Regions from separate parts of the Kitasatospora sp. NPDC058492 genome, predicted to be linked through region 2. Evidence: predicted binding sites of a transcription regulator. Region 2 holds the regulator's gene; the other holds the start of a gene.
The links. Region 2 encodes HspR, which represses chaperone genes until heat shock. Its sites were predicted from a motif close to TTGAGNNNNNNNNNCTCAA; they were not measured.

Region 1 (6,344 bases), on a different contig from region 2:
AACACCCGGCCGCGGTCGGCCGGCGGGATGCCCGGGCCCTCGTCCTCGACCTCCAGCAGCAGGCCGCCGGGCCCGCCGTCGGGCCGCGCGCGCACCGTCACGGTGCCGCCGGGCGGGGAGTGCTTGCAGGCGTTGTCGACCAGGTTGGCGACCACCTGGTGGAGCCGTTCCGGGTCCGCCACGCCGGTCAGACCGGTCGGGCTGACCTCCAGCGCCAGCCGGACGTCGCCGCGCCGGGAGAACGCCCCGCCGGCCGTCGCGCCGTCCACGGTGACCCCGCGCAGCACGCCGTCCAGGAACTCGCGCACCTCGAAGGGGCGGGCGTCCAGGTCGACCACGCCGTCGTCGATCTTGGAGAGGTCCAGCAGGTGGGTGACCAGGCGGCCGAGCCGCTCGGTCTGCTCCAGGGCGGCCCCCAGGGTCGCCGGATTGGGCTGGACGACGCCGTCCACCACGTTCTCCAGCACGGCGCGCAGCGCGGCGATGGGCGTGCGCAGCTCGTGCGAGACGTTGGCGACCAGCTCGCGGCGGTGCCGGTCGGCGGCCCCCAGGTCGGCGGCCATCTGGTTGAAGGTGGTCGCCAGCTCGCCGATCTCGTCGCGCGAGTTCACCTCGACCCGGCGGCTGTAGTCGCCGGAGGCCATCGCGCGGGCGGCGGCCGTCATCTCGCGCAGGGGGGCGGTCAGCCCGTGCGCGAGGAACTGCATGAAGAGCAGCGAGGCGATCATGGAGAAGACCATGATGATCCGGATCTGGGTCTCGGACCGGATCGCCACGACGACCATGCCGGTGGCCAGGAAGACGGAGACGATCACCAGCAGGGCGAGCTTGCCCTTGATCGAGCGGACCGGGTCGAGCGGCCTGATGTCGGCCCAGACCCGGCGGGCGGCGCGGGCGGCCAACGTCTGCGACCGCGTGCCGCCGGTGTCCCCGTTGCGTTGCTGTGGAAAGGTCATTGGTCCCCTGTGATCCCCGCGTACGTCCCCCGCGTGGTGCGCGGCAGTTCGGGACACGGGCCCCCCGGAGGCCCGTCGCCCGAGGCTCGCCGCTAGGAGAGCGGGGCCTCCAGCGCGTACCCGACGCCGTGGACGGTACGGATCCAGCTCGCGCCGATCTTGCGGCGCAGCGCCTTGACGTGGCTGTCCACGGTGCGGGTGCCGGACGCGTCCGTCCAGTCCCAGACCTCGGCCAGCAGCTGCTCGCGGGTCAGCACGGCGCGCGGCTGCGCGGCCAGGCAGGCGAGCAGGTCGAACTCGGTGGGCGTCAGGTGGACGTCGCCCGAGGCGAGCCGGACCCGGCGCTGCACGTGGTCGATCTCCAGCTCGCCGAAGCGCAGCGAGCCGAGCGCGGGCGTGCGGGCCGCCTGCTGGGCGCGCTCGACGCGGCGCAGCAGCACGTTGACCCGGGCGGCCAGTTCGCGCATCGAGAACGGTTTGGTCATGTAGTCGTCGGCGCCCACGCCGAGGCCGACCAGCAGGTCCGTCTCGTCGTCGCGCGCGGTCAGCATCAGCACCGGCACCGGGCGCTGCGCCTGGATCCGGCGGCACACCTCAAGGCCGTCGAAGCCGGGCAGCATGATGTCGAGGACCACCAGGTCCGGCTGCCAGGTGTGGAAGCCGTCGACCGCGCCCGGCCCGTCGTGGGCCACGGCGACCTTGAAGCCCTCCGCGCCCAGCCGGGCCGCGATCGACTCCGCGATCGTCGGCTCGTCCTCCACCACCAGCACTCTGCGTTGGCTGCTCACCGTGCCGCCGCTGTGGTTGTTGTCCTGCTGAAGTTCTGTCACGGTCACGCCACCGCCCCCAGGGCTGCGGGCCGGCCACCTGTGGGGATGGCGGGCTCCGCTCGTAGTCTTGTTCCGTCGTGGACTGTGCCGGGTCCGCCGTCCCGTCGTGCGTGCGGGTCGGCGGGCGGATTGTCGCCCGCCCACTTCTCCCGCGCACTTCGCAGCGTACGGACAGCGGATGCCTCCCGGCAGGTGGACCGGACGTTTCCGGCCCGTGGGCCGGCTGTCGGGCCGCCCTCGGAGCCCACTGCACGAGTGGGCACGGGCCGATACCTTACCCGGCGATTTTTCTCTGCGTAACGGTACGTATGCAGTCGAGTTGACGCCAAGTCGCCGGTCAGAGCCCCTGCCGGCGCGCCCGCCGGAAGAAGGTCTGGACCAATATCGGGAATCCGGTCGACCGGTTTCCTGACGGTCTTCACCGGCTTTTCTCAGATGCCTCTCAGAACCTCGACGTAACGTGGCCACGACAACGCCCCGCAGGGCGGGATCCGCGGCGCGCGCCGGTACGTTGGGCACCTGGTGAGGGGCCGGTGGCTGCCGGCGTGGAGCGGAGGGCGGCATGGCTGGACTGCGGCGAGGTGCCGGACGGGTCGGGGCGTCGCCCGCCGGCCCGCCGTACGGCATGCTCCGGCACGGTCTGCGCACCGGCGTCGTCGAGTGGCTGCTGGCGCGGGTGCCGACACCCCGGCGAAACCCCTTCACCCTCGGCTATCTCGCCGTGGTGGGCGCCACCACGACCTTTGCCAAACTCGCCGATCCGGAACTCGTGCAGCGGCTGCAGGAGGCCTCCAGTTCCGACGGCCACAACCTCCTGCAGCACCCCCTGCGTGCGCTGCTGCTCAGCGGTTTCTGGGTGGCCGGCGAGGTGTGGATGCCCTACCTGTGGGGATTCGCCGTCACCCTCGCGCCGCTGGAGCGCCGGATCGGCCCCGCCCGGGCGGCGGCGGTCTTCGCGATCGGGCACGTCACGGCCACGCTGCTGTCCCAGGGCGTGGTGATCACCGCGGTGGAGACCGGGCGGATGGAGACCGCGGCGCTGGACTACCTGGACATCGGCGTCAGCTACGGCGTGCTCACCTGCCTGGGTGCGGTGGCCGGGCTGCTGCCGTGGCGCGGTCGGCTGGTCGCGCTCGGCGGCGCCGGGCTGCTGATCGCCGAGCAGATCCTCACCGAGCGGGACCTGGTCACCGCCGTGGGGCACCCCGCCGCGGTGCTCACCGGGGTGGCGCTGTGGCGCTGGCTGCGCCGGGCCCAGGCCCGCCGGCCGCGGCCGAAGCCGCGGACGCGCCGGGTCGAGGCGCCGGCCGCGGGCTCCTCGCCCGCGCCGGGCGGCGCTCCGGTCCTGGACGCGCGCTGACCCTTCCGGGTGCCGCTCCCGCGTGCTTTTGACGGCGCTTCCCGCACCCTCCCCCCGTTCGCTCCACACCCTCCTCCTGTTCGCTCATGGCGAACACCGCCCCGGGAACATCCGGCGCACGCCAGGCCTTAGTCAGGTCGACTCAACTTCACTGACTGGGGAGAGATCATGGCATCGACGTCCACACCGCTCACCCTGCCCGTGCTGCCGCTCGACGACGAGGTCGTCCTGCCGGGCATGGTCGTCCCGCTGGACCTGAAGGACACCGAGGTGCGCGCCGCGGTCGAGGCCGCCCGCGCGGCGGCCACCGGCACCGGCAAGCCGCAGGTCCTGCTGGTCCCGCGGGTGGACGGCTCGTACGCGGCGGTCGGCACCCTGGCCACCGTCGAGCAGGTCGGCCGGCTGGCCGACGGGGAGCCGGCCGCGCTGGTGCGCGCCGTGCGCCGGGTCCGCATCGGGGTCGGCACCACCGGCCCCGGCGCCGCCCTCTGGGTGGAGACCACGCCCTTCCGGGAGTCCTCGGTGGACACCCCGGTGGCCGGCCGGGCCGCCGAGCTGGTCAAGGAGTACAAGGCGCTGTCCACCCAGTGGCTGCGCAGGCGCGGCGCCTGGCAGATCGTCGACCGGGTGGCCCAGATCGAGGGCGTCGGCGAGCTCGCCGACAACATCGGCTACGCGCCCTTCGCCACCGCCGAGCAGAAGCTCAAGGTGCTGCTGGAGGCCGACCAGGTCGCCCGCCTGGAGTACGCGCTGACCCTGCTGCGCGACCACCTCGCCGAGGAGGAGGTCAACGACACCATCCGCAAGGACGTCGAGGAGGGCGTGGCCAAGCAGCAGAAGGAGTTCCTGCTCCGCCGCCAGCTGGAGGCCGTCCGCAAGGAACTGGCCGAGCTCAACGGCGACCCGGCCGACGAGGAGGGCGACTACCGTGCCCGGGTCGAGGCCGCCGACCTGCCCGAGAAGGTCCGCGACGCGGCCCTCAAGGAGGTCGACAAGCTGGAGCGGGCCTCCGAGCAGTCCCCCGAGGGCCCCTGGATCCGCACCTGGCTGGACACCGTCCTGGAGCTGCCCTGGAACGAGCGCACCGAGGACGCGTACGACATCGCCGGTGCCCGCGCCGTGCTGGACGCCGACCACGCCGGCCTCGCCGACGTGAAGGACCGCATCGTCGAGTACCTCGCGGTGCGCAAGCGCCGGGCCGACCAGGGGCTCGGACTGGTCGGCGGCCGGCGCGGAGGCGCGGTGCTGGCACTCGTCGGCCCGCCCGGCGTCGGCAAGACCTCGCTCGGCGAGAGCGTGGCCCGCGCCATGGGCCGCACCTTCGTCCGGGTCGCGCTCGGCGGCGTCCGGGACGAGGCCGAGATCCGCGGCCACCGGCGCACCTACGTCGGCGCGCAGCCCGGCCGGCTCGTGCGGGCGATCAAGGAGGCCGGCTCGATGAACCCGGTCGTCCTGCTCGACGAGATCGACAAGGTCGGCTCCGACTACCGGGGCGATCCGGCCGCCGCCCTCCTGGAGGTGCTGGACCCGGCGCAGAACCACACCTTCCGGGACCACTACCTGGAGGTCGAGCTCGACCTCTCGGACGTCGTCTTCCTCGCCACCGCCAACGTGCTGGAGGCTATCCCCGAGGCGCTGCTCGACCGGATGGAGCTCGTCCGCCTCGACGGCTACACCGAGGACGAGAAGGTCGTCATCGCCCGCGACCACCTGCTCCCGCGCCAGCGCGAGAAGGCCGGACTGGGCGGCGAGCAGGTCAGCGTCGACGAGGCGGTGCTGCGCCGGCTGGCCGGGGAGTACACCCGGGAGGCCGGCGTACGGAACCTGGAGCGCTCGATCGCCCGGGTGCTGCGCAGGATCGCCGCCCAGGCCGAGCTCGGCGAGCGCGAACTGCCCGCCGCGATCGGCCCGGACGACCTGCGCGCCCTGATCGGCCGGCCCCACCACGTGCCGGAGGCCGCCCAGGCGCCGGCCGAGCGGCGCACCGCCGTCCCCGGCGTGGCCACCGGCCTCGCCGTGACCGGCGCCGGCGGCGACGTCCTCTACATCGAGGCCTCGCTCGCCGACGCCGAGACCGGCGGCACCGGGCTCACCCTCACCGGGCAGCTGGGCGACGTGATGAAGGAGTCCGCGCACATCGCGCTCTCCTACCTGCGCTCGCGCGGTGCCGAACTGGAGCTGCCGGTCACCTCGCTGCGCGACCGCGGCGTGCACCTGCACGTCCCCGCCGGGGCCGTCCCCAAGGACGGGCCGAGCGCCGGCATCACCATGACCACGGCGCTCGCCTCGCTGCTGTCCGGCCGCAAGGTGCGCACCGACCTGGCGATGACCGGGGAGGTGTCGCTGACCGGGCGGGTGCTGCCGATCGGCGGGGTGAAGCAGAAGCTGCTCGCCGCCGACCGGGCCGGCGTCACCACGGTGATCATCCCCAAGCGCAACGAGGCCGACCTGGACGACGTCCCGGCCGAGGTGCTGGAGCGGCTCACCGTGCACCCGGTGGCGGACGTGCGGGAGGTGCTGGAGCTGGCCCTGGAGCCGGCCAAGGTCCTGGCCGCGGCGGCCTGACCCGGCCGCGCCGGGTCGGCGGGAGGATCGACGGGAGGACGGCGTCTGCGCGTGCCACACTGCGGAGATGCCGTCCCCCACGCAGCGCGCCCTGGCCCGGGTGCCGGCCCGGCTGCGTCCGTTCCTGCTGCGGCACCGCCGGCTGGTGAAGTTCCTGCTGGTCGGCGGCGCCTGCTTCGTGCTCACCACGGTGACCGACTTCGAGCTGAAGTTCACCGTGCTGGAGCACAAGCCGGTGGTCGCGCTGACGGTCGCGACCGTGATCTCGACCGTCGTCTCCTACGTGCTCAACCGTCGCTGGGCCTTCCGGACGGCCGGGCACCCGCGCGAGGCACTGCTGTTCTTCCTGGTCAGCGCCATGGCGATCGCCGTCAACGACCTGCCGCTGGCACTCTCCCGCTACGCCCTGGACCTGCGCGAGCCGTACGTCGGCCCGTTCGTCCAGGAGACCGCGGACTTCCTCAGCGGGATGGTCGTCGGCACCTTCGCCGCGATGCTGTTCCGCTTCTGGGCGATGCAGCGGTGGGTCTTCACCCGGCCCGCCGAACGGGCGCACCCGAGGTACGAACCCGGTTACGCTGCACCCGAGATGCCACGGGATGCCCCATAAGGCCGTGAGGTGAGGGTTATGCG
Region 2 (6,344 bases):
GATCTTCACCACGGCCGAGGACAACCAGCCGTCCGTGCAGATCCAGGTCTACCAGGGCGAGCGCGAGATCGCGGCGTACAACAAGAAGCTGGGCATGTTCGAGCTGACCGGCCTGCCGCCGGCGCCGCGCGGCCTGCCGCAGATCGAGGTCACCTTCGACATCGACGCCAACGGCATCATGCACGTCGGCGCGAAGGACCTCGGCACCGGCAAGGAGCAGAAGATGACCGTCACCGGCGGCTCCGCGCTGCCGAAGGACGACATCGAGCGCATGATGCGCGAGGCCGAGCAGTACGCGGAGGAGGACCACAAGCGCCGCGAGTCCGTCGAGACCCGCAACTCCGCCGAGCAGCTCGTCTACTCGACCGAGAAGTTCATCGCGGACAACACCGACAAGCTCCCCGCCGACGTCAAGGCCGAGGTCGAGACCGCCATCGGCGAGCTCAAGGAGGCCCTGAAGGGCGAGGACATCGCGAAGATCCGCGAAGCCTCGGAGAAGGTCTCCACCACCGCGCAGAAGCTCGGCCAGGCGCTGTACGCCAACGCCGACGCCGCCGCCCCGGCCGGCGAGTCCGCCCAGGCCAAGGACGACGACGTCGTCGACGCCGAGATCGTGGACGACGAGAAGCCCAAGGGCGGTGCGGCATGACGGACAAGCCGCAGGGCGGCAAGCCCGGCGACGACTCCGCCGCCGACGAGGCTGTGATCAAGGCCGCCGAGGAGGCCGCCGCAGCCGGCGCCGCCGACTCCGGCTCCGGTGCTGGCTCCGACGAACTCGCCACTGCCAAGCGGGAGTCGGCCGAGCGCACCGCCGACCTGCAGCGTCTGCAGGCCGAGTACCAGAACTACCGCAAGCGGGTCGAGCGCGACCGGCTGACGGTCCGCGAGATCGCGGTCTCCAACATCCTGGAGTCCCTGATCCCGGTGCTCGACGACATCGGCCGCGCCCGCGAGCACGGCGAGGTCACCGGCGGCTTCAAGTCCGTCGCCGAGTCCCTGGAGACGGTCGTCGCCAAGCTGGGCCTCCAGCAGTTCGGCAAGGAGGGCGAGCCCTTCGACCCGACCATGCACGAGGCGCTGATGCACAGCTACTCCTCGGACGTCACCGAGGACACCTGCGTGCAGATCCTCCAGCCCGGCTACCGCATCGGCGAGCGGATCATCCGCCCCGCCATGGTCGCCGTCGCGGAGCCCCAGCCGGGCACCCAGACCACGGCCGCGCCCGACGGCGAGGCGAAGTCCGGGGACGCGGACAAGTCCGACGGTGGTTCGGACAGCTGACAACCTGTGACAGCTGACAACCAGTGCGCTGCGGAGTCGTACGCCGGCCAGAACGGCGGCCGACTCCGCAGCGCGCTGTCAACAGCGCCCGGTGGAGCGGCTGTTGACAGCGCAGCGAGGATGGACATCGGGAGGTGGCGGCAGCTATGAGCAAGCGCAGCGAGCGAATCGTTGAAAGGCGCGTGTTGCGCGGAGCGGCTGCCGAGCGGAGCGAGGTGGACGCATGAGTGGCAAGGACTACGTGGAGAAGGACTACTACAAGGTCCTCGGCGTGCCCAAGGACGCCACCGCCGCCGAGATCAAGAAGACCTACCGCAAGCTCGCGCGCGAGTTCCACCCGGACGCCAACAAGGGCGACGCCAAGGCCGAAGACCGCTTCAAGGACATCTCCGAGGCCTACGACGTCCTGTCCGACGAGAAGCGCCGCAAGGAGTACGACGAGGCCCGCAGCCTCTTCGCCAACGGCGGCTTCCGGGCCGGCGGCCCCGGCCAGGGCAACGGCAGCTACAGCTTCGACTTCGGCGACCTCTTCAGCGGCAGCCAGAACACCGGCAGCGGCGGGCTCGGCGACGTCTTCGGCGGACTCTTCAACCGCAGCGGCGGCCGGCAGGCCCAGCCCCGGCGCGGCGCCGACGTCGAGACCGAGGTGACCCTCGCCTTCGACGAGGCCGTCGACGGTGCGACCGTCCCGCTGCGGATGACCAGCCAGGCCCCCTGCCGCACCTGCAACGGCACCGGCGCCAAGTCCGGCACCACCCCGCGGGTCTGCCCGACCTGCGTCGGCGCCGGCACCGTCAGCCGCGGCCAGGGCGCGTTCGCGCTCTCCGAGCCGTGCAAGGACTGCCGCGGGCGCGGCATGATCGTCGATGACCCGTGCGTCGACTGCCACGGCAGCGGCCGGGCCAGCTCCGCCCACACCATGCAGGTCCGCATCCCGGCCGGCGTCCAGGACGCCCAGCGCATCCGGCTCAAGGGCAAGGGCGCCCAGGGCGAACGCGGCGGACAGCCCGGCGACCTCTACGTCACCGTGCACGTCGACCCGCACCCCGTCTTCGGGCGCAAGGGGGACAACCTCACCGTCACCGTCCCCGTCACCTTCCCCGAAGCCACCCTCGGCGCCACCATCGAGGTGCCCACGCTGAACGGGCCGGCCGTGAAGCTGAAGCTGCCCCCCGGCAGCGCCAACGGCCTCACCATGCGCGCCCGCGGCAAGGGCGCCACCCGCAAGGACGGCACCCGCGGCGACCTCCTCGTCACCGTCGAGGTCGTGGTGCCGCGGCACATCACCGGGGACGCGCTGAACGCCCTGGAGCAGTACCGCGAGGCCACCGCCTCCGACGACCCACGAGCCGCCCTGTTCCGGGCGGCGAAGGGAGCGTGACGACCAGATGATCCCCAACAGTCCCATCGGCCCCGGCATCGGTGAAGGCCTGCCCGGCGTCGGCGACGGCCTGCCGGGCGACGGCCGCCGCACCCGGCGGCCCACCGCCCCGCCGCAGTACGTCCTCACCGAGGACACCCCGGTGTACGTCATCTCCGTCGCCGCCGAGCTCTCCGGCCTGCACCCGCAGACCCTCCGCCAGTACGACCGCCTCGGTCTGGTCAGCCCCGACCGCACCGCCGGCCGGGGCCGCCGCTACTCCGCGCGCGACATCCAGCAGTTGCGCGAGGTCCAGCGGCTCTCCCAGGACGAGGGCATCAACCTGGCCGGCATCAAGCGGATCATCGAGCTGGAGAACCAGGTCACCGCGCTCCAGTCCCGCATCGGCGAACTGGTCGACTCCCTCGACGGCGCCACCAGCGCCCTCCAGCAGCGCGAGGCCGCCGTCCACGCCTCCTACCGCCGCGACCTCGTCCCCTACCAGCCGCCCACCCAGTCCAGCGCCCTGGTCGTCTGGCGCCCCAAGCGCTGAGACTTGGCTGAACACCTCCGGCCGCCGGCTCCCCTCCGCCCGGGGGGTGCCGGCGGCTTGATCGTGGTGAGAGAGTGCTGTCGAACAAATCTGGCCGCCCTCACCGATGCCACCCGATCTGGCATGCTGCACTGCGATTCCGGTATTGGTGCCCGGCAGGTAGTGCAGACACGGCCACGGCAAGGAGCCCGCAGATGAGTGGACGAGAACAGCCCGGTACCGCCGCGATTGGGCCCTCCGTCCTCTCGAAAGAAGCGCGGGAGCTGTATCTGGCGGTCATCCGCGAGAACGGGCGGTTTCCGAAGGACTCCGACCTCGCCAAGGCGGGCGGGGCCCAGGAGGAGTTGGTGGCGATAGGCCTTCTGGTCGCCGACACCGACGAACCCGGTGTCCTCGTCGCGGTCGACCCTCAGCAGCTGTCCGAGAGCCTCTCCGTGACCTGGCAGCGCCAGGCACTCGACCTGCTCACCCGCGCGTCGGCCCTCGCCACCGATCTCCACGACCTGACGGCCGCCTACCACTCACCGGAGCAGGCCGGCGGCGCGATCGAGTACGTGCGGGGAAAGGTGCTGATCAACCAGCGGGTGCAGCAGATCGTCGCCAGCGCCTCGGAGGAGATCCTCGCCGCCCAACCCGGCGGGCCGCGCCCGTCCGAGGCGCTCACCGGCATCCTCGCCCGCGACCTCGAAGCCCTCCGCCTGGGCATCACGCTCAGGACGATCTACCACCCGAGCACCCGGTACCACGCTCCCACCAGGGAGTACGTGGCCACGATAACCAAGGCCGGCGGACGGTTCCGGACGCTGGAGGAGCCCTACACGCGATTGATCGTCATCGATCGCCGAATCGCGGTCATCCCCATCGCCGAGGACCTCAATCTGGCCGCCTTCGTGCACGATCGGGCCGTCATCAGCTACCTGATCAGCGAGATCTTCGAGCGGAACTGGAGCCGGGCGCTGGACTTCGACGGCGCGCGCGCCGTTCCGCAGCAGGTGGTCTCCGGGATGCGGCAGACGATCATCGACCTCATGCTCGAAGGCGTGAACCACCGGGTGATCGCCCGCAGACTCGGCATCAGCGAACGGACGCTCGCGCGGCACCTGGCCGAGATGCGCGACGAGCACAATGTCGAGTCGCTGTTCCAACTCGGGTACGCATTGGCCCGGAACAGCGTTCCGACCGACTCCGACAGCTATCACTGACCAAGCGTCGCGGCGGTCTCAGTTCCAGATCGTGTCATTGGCCAGCGCCATGGTCTGAGGCGCTGCCGCATCGTGGGAAACCCCGATGTTCCAGATCGTGTCGTCAGCCGGGCTCGAACCGCTCCCGATGAAAAGCGCCAGACCCACAACGACTGGAACCAGGACAAATCGCACCACCCGGCGTATCCGAGACATGGTGCCCCCTCTCTTTGTTTAAGACTTGGCGCGGGTACCCAGCCATTGTTTCGAACAACCTGCCACATAATGCCGCAAGCCCATGCCGGAAGCCAGGGGGCCTGCTACCCCAGTGCGTCATCTCTCTGCCAGGCATCGAGATGACACCACGGCTCTGTGGACGGTGGCGACGGTCGACAGAGACGATCAGTGCACTCCCCAACCCCTCTCGCGGGAGGGGGAAGACGGGGACACCACAAACAACATGTCCATGACTAGTTCGTTTCGACCACAACGAATGCACAGCAGCATTCCGATAGTCACCACCCAACGGGGCGATCGGCCTGGTTGGCACCTATCCCCGGAGTCGACAATGAGTGAGCCCTACCTGCGAGAGCACGCCGGACAGACCCCCGAGGGCCGGCGTGCGCGTGTGTTCCTGGCCGCGCCGCTGATGCGGCTGACCGGGCCCGCGGACAGTGTGGTGACGCTCGCCAGCCGGACGCGGCTGACGACGCTCCGCACCACCCTGCTCCGCAGCGGTGCCGCCGTGTACAGCGCGCACCACAGTGATGCCTGGACCGTCGCCGGGCAGGCGCCGGAGCCCCGGGTGCCGTCCGACTTCCGGGCCCTGCAGTCCGCGGACCTCGTGTTCGCCTACGTCGGGGCGCCGCTGTCGGCCGGGGTGAGCCTGGAGCTGGGGTGGGCGTCGGCGCTGCGGAAGCCGATCGTCCTCCTCGTCGACGAGGCCATCACGCACAACCCGCTGATCGCCACCATCGAGCAGGTCGCCCCCGTCCTGCCGCTGGTCTTCGACGACACCTGGTCGCAGGAGGCCCTCAACCACACCGTGGAGACCGCGCTCGACTGGGCCGGCATGGCGCTGTCCCTGCGCGAGGGCTTCTGGACCGCCCCCGGTGAGCAGTTCAACGTCCCCCGGCAGCAGCCCCCCGTCGTCGGCCGGGCCGGCTACTGGCCGACCAGCGCCGCCACCGGCTGACCAGCGCTCACCCATCGGGCTCCCCCGTCCGGGCTCCCCGCAGCTGCCAGCCCAGCTGGAACAGCGTCTCCGCGTCGTGCAGTTCGCGCAGCCGGGCGATGTGGCCGGCCACCGTCCGCTCGCTGAGACCGAGGCGGCCGGCGATGGCGCGCTGGGTGAGGCCCTGGGCGAGGAGCCGGCCGACCTGCTCGTGGGCCGTCGACTCGGGAGCGGACGCCTGGTCGGGGTTCCAGAGGAGGCGGCCGGAGCGGGCCCAGTCCCGTTCGAACACGGCCAGGAAATGGTCGACGGTCGCCGGATCCTCGATGAAGGTCGCGCTCCGGAGGTCGTCGGCGGACTGGAGCACGGCGATCCGGCGGTCGAAGATGTGCAGGTGGCGGAACGGCTCGGCCAGGACCCGGAAGCGGGCGCCCAGTTCGGTGCCGCGGGCGGTGTGGTCGGCGGTCGCCTGGTCCCGGACGGCGCCGGGTGCGTAGATCACCCGGATCCGGCCGCCCCGGCCGCAGAACCGGCCGATCCGTTCCAGGGCGTCCTCCAACTGGTGGGCGTGGCGGGGCCGGCCGGGCTGGGCGACGAGGATCTCCTGGCGGCAGTCCGCCTCCACCTCGGCGAATCGCCGGATGACCACGCCGAGGCCCTGGACGTGATGCACCGTACCGGCGCGGTCGGTCGGGCGCGGGGCCGTGTCGTAGGCCTTGGTCAGGTCGTCGAGGGCCTGCGGGAGTTGCGCGGCCTGGACCAGCAGCCGGGTGCCCTCGGCCCGGAGCTCGGCAC

Region 1: a site for HspR is predicted at 3,274-3,292, ahead of lon (endopeptidase La). Genes of this name have one in related genera too.

What each region holds. Positions count from the first base shown of each region.
Region 1 covers NZ_JBHXMU010000016.1:31,526-37,869, forward strand. The annotation lists gene ACFWPI_RS13100 (cell wall metabolism sensor histidine kinase WalK) at 1-956, opposite strand, end outside; gene ACFWPI_RS13105 (response regulator transcription factor) at 1,049-1,786, opposite strand; gene ACFWPI_RS13110 (rhomboid-like protein) at 2,349-3,146, shown strand; gene lon (endopeptidase La) at 3,315-5,711, shown strand; gene ACFWPI_RS13120 (GtrA family protein) at 5,779-6,321, shown strand; gene ACFWPI_RS13125 (ROK family transcriptional regulator) at 6,340-6,344, shown strand, end outside.
Region 2 covers NZ_JBHXMU010000010.1:122,214-128,557, reverse strand. The annotation lists gene dnaK (molecular chaperone DnaK) at 1-649, shown strand, start outside; gene grpE (nucleotide exchange factor GrpE) at 646-1,281, shown strand; gene dnaJ (molecular chaperone DnaJ) at 1,505-2,662, shown strand; gene ACFWPI_RS09855 (heat shock protein transcriptional repressor HspR) at 2,670-3,194, shown strand; gene ACFWPI_RS09850 (hypothetical protein) at 3,389-4,396, shown strand; gene ACFWPI_RS09845 (hypothetical protein) at 4,944-5,570, shown strand; gene ACFWPI_RS09840 (LuxR C-terminal-related transcriptional regulator) at 5,578-6,344, opposite strand, start outside.